One region of the Natranaerobius trueperi genome, then DNA from elsewhere that is predicted to be linked to it. Evidence: a T-box and tRNA genes for the amino acid it is inferred to sense, from the RefSeq annotation. Region 1 holds a T-box; the other holds one or more tRNA genes.
The links. The T-box of region 1 lies ahead of pheS (phenylalanine--tRNA ligase subunit alpha). A T-box ahead of a tRNA ligase gene usually reads a tRNA of that ligase, here a tRNA-Phe.

Region 1 (4,400 bases):
TCAATGCTAACTTGTTCTCGCTTTTTAGGGTACTCATCAAAAGCTCCAACTACTACTGTTCCAACACCAAGTTGTTCAATCAATTCTACAGCTCTAAAAGCTGCATTTAGAGTATTGTTAGGATCGACTCCTTTTTCAAACCTTAAAGACGCGTCTGACCTTAAGTTTAAACGATTAGCTGTGCGTCGAACACTAATATTATTAAATGCAGCTGATTCTAGTAAAATTCGGTTACTCTTTTCTGATACTTCGGTAGCATAACCACCCATTACACCTGCAACTGCTATAGCTTTTTCCTTATCAGCAATAACTAGATCATTTGAGGTAAGTTTTCTAGTTTTTTCATTTAATGTAACAATCTCCTCTTCATCTTTTGCTCGTCTTACAATTATCTCATCACCTGATACAAGATCATAATCAAAAGCATGAAGAGGCTGGCCATACTCTAGCATTACATAATTAGTAATATCTACTAGATTGTTTATAGGTCTAATTCCATAAGTACGAAGTCGTTGCTGTAACCACATAGGTGATATACCTATATTTACATTTTCAATTAACATTCCAACATATCTTTCACATAAATCACTATCTTGTATATTTATGTTTACATTATCTAATGTTTTATTCTGTGAAAAATCTGTTACTTTAGGTACGTTAATTGGTATATCTAATACAGCAGCAACTTCACGAGCTACTCCTAGCATTCCAAGACAATCAGCACGGTTTGGAGTGAGATCAAATTCTAAAACTTCGTCATCTAATCCCAAGTAAGATTCTAACGGTTCTCCGACAGGCGCATTCTCAGCTAAAACCATTATTCCTTCTTCTTTTTCAGGTGCTAATAAACCTAGCTCTTCACAGGAACAAATCATACCAAAGGATTTTTCTCCTCTAAGCTTTGCCTTTTTGATTTTCATGCCATCAGGTAATTTGCCTCCTACCTTGGCAACAGGTACTTTCTGTCCTTTTTTTACATTCGGTGCTCCACAAACAATCGACATTGGCTCTTGTGTTTTATCAACGTTAACTTTGGTTACACTTAGCTTGTCAGCTTGAGGATGTTTATTCACTTCTAAAACTTTACCAACTACAACATTTTCAAATCCCGGGTGCATTGAATGAATTCCTTCTACTTCTATACCACTATTAGTTAAGTAATCAGCTAATTCTTGTGCAGATATATTAAAATCTAAGTATTCTTTTAGCCAATTATAAGATACTTTCATATAAATAATCCTCCTTTACCTTATTTAAATTGTTCAAGCATACGTTTATCGTTATCAAAAAAGATTCTTAAATCATCTACCCCATACTTAAGCATAGCGATTCTTTCAACTCCCATTCCAAAAGCAAAACCTGTTACTTTATCAGGGTCATATCCCGATTTCAGAAAGACATTTGGGTGAACCATGCCAGCACCAAGAATTTCTAACCAACCAGTCTTTGAACAAACACGACATCCATGACCTTCACAAATAACACATGAAATATCTACTTCTGCGCTCGGTTCAGTAAAAGGAAAATAGCTTGGACGAAGACGAATATCTACATTTTCACCGAACATTTGTCTTGCGAAAGTTAATAATGTACCTTTTAAATCACCAAGTGTTATTTTTTCATCAACTACCAGTCCTTCTATCTGGTGAAACATAGGAGAATGAGTTGCGTCATCATCTTTTCTATATACTTTTCCAGAACAAATAATTCTAATTGGTTTTTCAGGAACTAATTTTTGCATAGTTCTTGCTTGGACTGGTGAAGTATGAGTCCTTAATAAAATCTCATCTGTGATATATAATGAGTCTTGCATCTCTCTAGCCGGATGATCCTTTGGTATATTTAAAGCTTCAAAATTAAAATGATCAGTTTCAATTTCCGGACCTTCAGCAATATCATAGCCCATACCTAAAAATATTTCATGGACTTCATCTAACACCTTTTTTAAAGGATGTATTGCTCCTCTTTCAACATGTCGACCAGGTAAAGTTATATCTATCTTCTCTTTTTCCCACCGTTTTTGAAGTTCTAAATCTTTTAACTTACTTTCCCTATCTTCAAAAGCCTTTTCTAGTTCATCTCGTATTTCATTTGCAAGCTTTCCAATGATCGGACGTTCATCCTCTGAAAGTCGACCCATACCTCGTAATATTTTTGTTAATGCACCTTTTTTACCCAAGTACTTAACTTTAACTTCTTTTAGTACATTAAGTTGGTCTGTAATTTCAAGCTCTTGTAATGCTTCTTTTTTTAACTGATTCAATTCGTCTCGCATCAAAAAACCTCCTTATTAGCTTCATAATATCTAACTTCAAAGTTATACCATAATATAAAAAGCTTTCGCCACAATAGGGACGAAAGCTTAACTTCCGCGGTACCACCCAGATTGGAATAATACCCACTTAAATAAAGATAACGGTCACCCGGTCCGGCCTACTAATGGTTCAGCCGGACAGCTCCGGGGAGAACTTCAGTTGAATTGACTTAAGGTAGCTTCCAGTCTATGACTACCTCTCCCTGAAAAGCCAGATTTCAACCTACTTGCCCCTTCATAGCTTTTTTAATATTTTTACGTCTTATATTACACACTGCTACTATTGATTAACAAGTGAATCTTCTTGAGAGTTTTGTTGTAGATCGCGATAGATTAAATAGGCTGTAATGGATCCCGTAAGTTCGAATACTTTCCAAAAAAAATTTTTATCAACCATAAAAGGGACCCCACCCTTTCAGTGAATTTATGTAAATTATATCACATAGAATAGGGTAAAACAAGTTGAACACCTAATAAAATCGCTTTTTTGCAACTTCGTACATCATAACTGATCCAGCTACTGAAGCGTTTAAAGATTCACTATTTCCGTACATTTGTATTTTAGTGGGAAAGGATACTTTCTTTAAATCATCTACTATGTCGAATCCGTCTAACCCATTTGATTCATTCCCAATAACAAGAACAATTGGGTTATCATCAAGCTCTAATTGATCCAAGGTATATTCTCCATATACTTCTCCAAAAAGCACCCTAAAAGAAAATTGTGATAGATAATTTTGAAACTCTTCCAAATTAATATTAAGGGCAATCGGTATATGAAATAAAGCTCCCATACTACTTCTGACAACTTTATCATTCGTTGGGTCAACACTTCCTTTAATATTTATCACACCATCAAATCCAAAAGCATCAGCACTTCTAATTAAAGTTCCAGCATTTCCTGGGTCTTGAACATTATATAGTACCAATAAATTTTTTGATGATTGCATGATTTTCGATAGACTATCTCCTTTAAACTTACAAGAGCCTAAAAGTCCTTGGGGAGTTTCAGTAAAAGCAATTTTTTTAAGTAACTGTGGATCTATTTCATAACAACGAACTCCACTTTGACACAACTCATTTATTAATTTTTTTTGAGTTTCATTTGTATTTTTATATGAGTACAATATGAATTCAAATTCTACGTTATTTAAAAACGCATCTTCTATCAGTTTAACACCTTCTAAAGGAACTAATTGCTGTTGGTGTCTCCACTTTTTTTGTCTTAACTTACGATAAGTTTTAATATAATAATTATTCTCTCCTGTAATCATCACTTCACCACCAGTTCAGCTAGTAAACTCTTCTATTTGGTTAATATTATCATGCTTTCCAACAACTATTAATACATCCTTTTCTCTAAACTTATCAGTTGGCTTCGGTGAGATATTTACATCATCTTCTCTTTTTACAGCTAAAACAGTCACTCCATACCTAGCTCTCAAATCTAGATCACGTAGGGTTTTACCAGCCATTTTTTTAGGAACAGTAACTTCTGCTATAGAATAATCTGGAGCAAGTTCAATATAGTCTAAAATATTTGTTGTCGCTAAATTATGAGCAACACGTGCACCCATATCCCACTCTGGATAAATAACTCTATCAGCACCTATTCGTTCTAATACTTTTCCATGCATTTTATTTTGTGCTTTTACTACAACATACCCTACACCGAGCTCTTTTGCTATTAAAGTAGCCATAATACTCGCTTGAATGTTTTCTCCAATGGAAATGATTACTACATCAAAGTTTCTAAGTCCAATTGAAATAAGGTTTTTTTCAACGGTCGCATCTGCTTGGATTGCATGAGTAACTTCTTTAGAAGCATCCTGTACTTTATTTTCTGATTTATCAACAACTAAAACATCATAACCCATATTAGTTAATGTGTAAGCCACACTTGAACCAAATCTACCAAGTCCAACAACTGCGAATTGTTTTTTCTTCATACTATTTCCTCCTTGCTTTCAATAACTAACATTAGCCAATTAATAAGCGTTCTTCAGGATATCTAACACCAGTTTTTTCTTTACCTCTTGCAAAAGCAAAAGCGAGAGTTAATGGTCCAAGTCTACCTATAAACATT
Region 2 (4,400 bases), on a different contig from region 1:
GCTGCTCTCACTGGAGTCCCTTGGGATGCTCCATAGTCTAGTCCTTGGTGGAACCCCCTACCCCGTTTACCATATCTTGAGGTGATTTTACCTTCTGAAGGATCAATGGGAAATAAAAATCTACCATCATTAGACATTGCGCCTGGACGTGCAGAGGTACCACGAGCAACCACTCTGTTCTTCGGTTCTTCAATAACCTCTTTATTTAAAACTTCTCTTGTTTTCTCTTCCCCGTTTTCCTTAACAACACGATAAGTTACCACGCGTACACCTGCTTTACCCGGTTCGACCACCCTTGTCTCACCTGACCACATAGAAGAGTCTGTTCTATATTCAGTATCATAAGAAATTGATTCCTTTACTTGTCTTTTCTCAGTAGCTTCAACATTTACGTAGCTGTCAGATTTTTGTAGCCTTATTTTTTCACCAGGTCTTAAGGTTTTTTCATCTAACTGTGGATTAGCTTTTCTAAGCTCACTTACAGTCTTACCTTCATTACTAGCTATAGACCAAAGGGACTCACCTTCATTAACTTCATAATTCTCTGTATACTTAGATCCTTCAATTAAAACATTAATAGCACTTTCCTTGTCCATTATTTTATCAGGATGTACCCTTGTTTCTTCGATGGTTATTTCTTCTTGTACTTCAATATCTTCAACTTGCCCATCTTTTGATATAAATTGTTCTCCTACTTTGTCTAATAGTTCGTCCGACGTAACATCATCCTGAACAAAAGCTACCTGCTTGTCATCAACATAAATCGCATTAGCCTTGACCATGACAGTAATAGTTGATTCTAAATAATTTTCTATTTCACTAATATCATCTAAGTCTGCATCCATTCTATGTTCTTTTTCTACACAGAGCTCTTCAGCAATAGTAATATTATCTAAATCATAATCAGATTTTGCGTTATTTTTGGCTTGTTCAATACTATGTTCAATTTTTTCTTTATCTTCACTAGAAAAAACAGCAACTTCTCGATCATCTAAATATAGAACTTTAACATAGCCCTCTAAAAATTTCTGGTGGTTTCTATATGTAAGTATACCTGTACCTATAATCAAAACAATTATACAAAAGATAGTAATTCTTTTTAAAGGGGAAACGAGTTTCATATATTCTGAAAAAGGCTTAGTTTCCATTTTATCCCTCCCCGGATCGGCATGCACTATTATATTCAAAATATAATGTTTCTATTCTAGCAAGTCCAAAAGCTCTTTTTTGAAGTTTTTATTTCTTCACAACTTCATATTAAGACATACAAGTAATTTATATTTTTATAAATTATTCATTATTTAACACAAAACTAATTTTATCATAAACCATTAACAATAAGCAATTAAATTAAGTTAATTTTATTAGTAACAACTTCAAACAAAATAGTAACTTTTTGTTTGATATAGAATTTATCCAGAGTTTTAACATTAAAAAAGCGGATTCCAAAAGGAATCCGCTTAATGTGGTGGCGAGAGGCGGAATCGAACCGCCGACACGAGGATTTTCAGTCCTCTGCTCTACCGACTGAGCTATCTCGCCAAGTTGGTGACCCCTAGGGGATTCGAACCCCTGATACCGGCGTGAAAGGCCGGTGTCTTAACCACTTGACCAAGGGGCCACATCTGGTGAGCCATGGAGGATTCGAACCTCCGACACCCTGATTAAAAGTCAGGTGCTCTTCCAGCTGAGCTAATGGCTCACCTCGCTGACATTTATAAATCTTACACTACTTTGCGTTATTTGTCAACCATTCTTGTAAGTTTTTTTTAACGAAATATTAAAAAGCCAATGAATTGGGACTTAATCTTATTCAAAAATTTTATTTCGAACTTTAGTTTGTGATCTTTTGGGACCCACAGAAACAATAGATACTGGTAGAGAAGTAAGCTCTTCTATCCGCTTAACATATTTTCTTGCATTATCAGGAAAATCTTCAAATTTTTCTATTTGAGAGATGTCCTCATACCAACCTGGTATTTCTTCATATATAGGACTACATTCTGAAAGTATTTTTTGACTTGCCGGGAAATGTTTTATTACTTCTCCACGGTATTTATAACCTACACAAATTTTTACAGTTTCAAACCCAGATAGGACATCTACTAGTGTTAGAACAATATGGTTTAATCCATTTATTCTTTTAGCATAATTTAAAATCACCGTATCTAACCAGCCTGTTCTTCTAGGGCGCCCTGTTGTTGTTCCAAATTCATTGCCCTTTTCCCTTATTCTGTCTCCAATTTCATTTGTTAACTCACTAGGAAAAGGCCCATCTCCAACTCTAGTACAGTAAGCTTTTACCACACCAGCTACATCAGATATATTACTCGGTGCTACACCCGTACCAGAACAGGCACCTCCTACCACAGGATTAGATGCAGTTACGTAAGGATAAGTTCCATGATCTAAGTCAAGAAGAGTTCCTTGAGCACCCTCAAACACCATCTTTTTTTTCTCTTCATTAAATCTTTCTAATATCACTGAAGTATCTTTTATATATGGTCTTATCTTTTTAGCATATTCTTTATATTCTGAAATAACTTCTTCCGGATCAAAAGTCTCGACATCATACATTTTTTCTAACAATAGATTTTTCCTAGTCACAGCCAAACGAATTTTTTCTTCTAACTCTTCATCATCTTGTAAATCGCTCATTCTGATACCAACTCTTGAGGCTTTATCCATATAGCATGGTCCAATCCCTTTCCCTGTAGTTCCAATCTTTTGTTCTCCTCGAGAAGATTCTTCTAGACCATCTATCACTTTATGATAAGGCATAATCACATGAGCACGGTCACTAATAACTAAATGGTTCGCTTCTACACTATTTTGTTTTAAGTAATCTAATTCATCAATTAACGCCTGTGGGTCAATAACCATACCATTTCCAAGAACACAAGTTTTTCCACCATAGAAAATTCCGGAAGGAATTAAATGTAACTTGTATTCTTTCTCACCTATTTTAACAGTATGGCCAGCATTATTACCTCCTTGATATCTAACAATTACATCAGCTGTTTCTGCAAGAAAATCGGTAATTTTACCTTTTCCTTCGTCTCCCCATTGTGTTCCTACAACTACTACTCCAGACATAATACGCCCTCCTAATTTTTTTTGCAATTAGTTTTAAAATTTGCTAAATTAAACAATACTCATGCACAAAAGACTTTCTCTATGTTTAATTACTTTCACTAATAAGTTGTTCAAAAAATTCGAAGATAAAAATTTATTATACATTTGTATTATCTAAAAAATCAGCTTTTTTATTACTAATTTTTAGATCTTTTAAAGTATCAATCTAATATTTATACGGAACATAAAGAATCTAGCTATTAAACATTTAAAGTTTATCAGAGGGGGTTGCTACTGTCAATAAAAAACCGAACTTTAATTTAGTTTTAACACGGAACGTTCGTTTGTAGGGTAAAAAAATTACAAGGGTTCCCCCCTTGTAATATAATCTAAACTTGATCATCATAACGATAATCAATCGATAAAAATTTGTTGTGTTGATTTTCAAACCAAAGATCAACAGTACCTATAGGACCATTTCTCTGTTTCGCAACTATTACTTCGGCTATATTTTGTTTTTCACTGTCTGGATTATAGTAATCATCTCTATAAATAAACAAAACAACATCAGCGTTTGCTTCTATACCACCAGATTCTAAAAGATCACTTAACATAGGACGTTTTTCCTGTCTTTGTTCAACAGCTCGTGAAAGCTGTGATAGTGAAATTACTGGGACATTAAGTTCTTTTGCTAGTGATTTTAAGGCTCTAGATATTTGTGATATTTCTTGTTGTCTGTTTTCTGGATTTTTACTACCTTGCATTAACTGTAAATAGTCTATGAAGATGGCTTCTAATCCATGTTCTGCTTTTAATCGCCTCGCTTTTGCTCTCATCTCCATAACTGTAATAGATGCTGTATCATCAATAAATATAGGAGCTTCAGATAAAGGTCCTATAGCTTTTGTCATTTTGGGCCAATCCTCACTAGATAAATTACCTGTTCTTAATCTATGGGCATCAATTTGAGCTTCTGCACATAGCATCCTTTGAACTAACTGATCTTTACTCATCTCTAAACTAAAAATAGCTACAGGGCGGTCCTCCTTAACTGCTATGTGTTGTGCCATATTTAAAGCTAGTGTTGTCTTACCCATTGAAGGACGAGCAGCTAAAATCACTAGGTCAGATGGTTGTAACCCAGATAATCTTTGGTCTAAGTCAATAAAACCAGTCGGAATTCCTGTAACATTACCTTGATTATGGTATAAGTGTTCAATCTTATCAAAGGTTTCCATCAAAACTTCTTTTACAGGAACAAAATCTTGAGTGCTTGTCTTTTGGCTTACTTCAAAGATTAACTTCTCTGATTCATCAAGCAATTT

Region 2: it encodes a tRNA-Phe, which carries the amino acid that the T-box ahead of pheS (phenylalanine--tRNA ligase subunit alpha) is inferred to sense. The anticodon was not compared.

The regions. Positions count from the first base shown of each region.
Region 1 covers NZ_NIQC01000036.1:8,736-13,135, reverse strand. Annotated here, with positions in the region: gene pheT (phenylalanine--tRNA ligase subunit beta) at 1-1,229, opposite strand, end outside; gene pheS (phenylalanine--tRNA ligase subunit alpha) at 1,250-2,275, opposite strand; T-box leader at 2,348-2,562, opposite strand; gene CDO51_RS15555 (YqzL family protein) at 2,595-2,711, opposite strand; gene CDO51_RS11745 (TrmH family RNA methyltransferase) at 2,785-3,588, opposite strand; gene CDO51_RS11740 (potassium channel family protein) at 3,604-4,263, opposite strand; gene CDO51_RS11735 (TrkH family potassium uptake protein) at 4,295-4,400, opposite strand, start outside.
Region 2 covers NZ_NIQC01000017.1:30,744-35,143, reverse strand. Annotated here, with positions in the region: gene CDO51_RS08350 (LysM peptidoglycan-binding domain-containing M23 family metallopeptidase) at 1-1,148, opposite strand, end outside; tRNA gene CDO51_RS08345 (tRNA-Phe) at 1,467-1,542, opposite strand; tRNA gene CDO51_RS08340 (tRNA-Glu) at 1,547-1,621, opposite strand; tRNA gene CDO51_RS08335 (tRNA-Lys) at 1,627-1,702, opposite strand; gene CDO51_RS08330 (adenylosuccinate synthase) at 1,810-3,096, opposite strand; gene dnaB (replicative DNA helicase) at 3,465-4,400, opposite strand, start outside.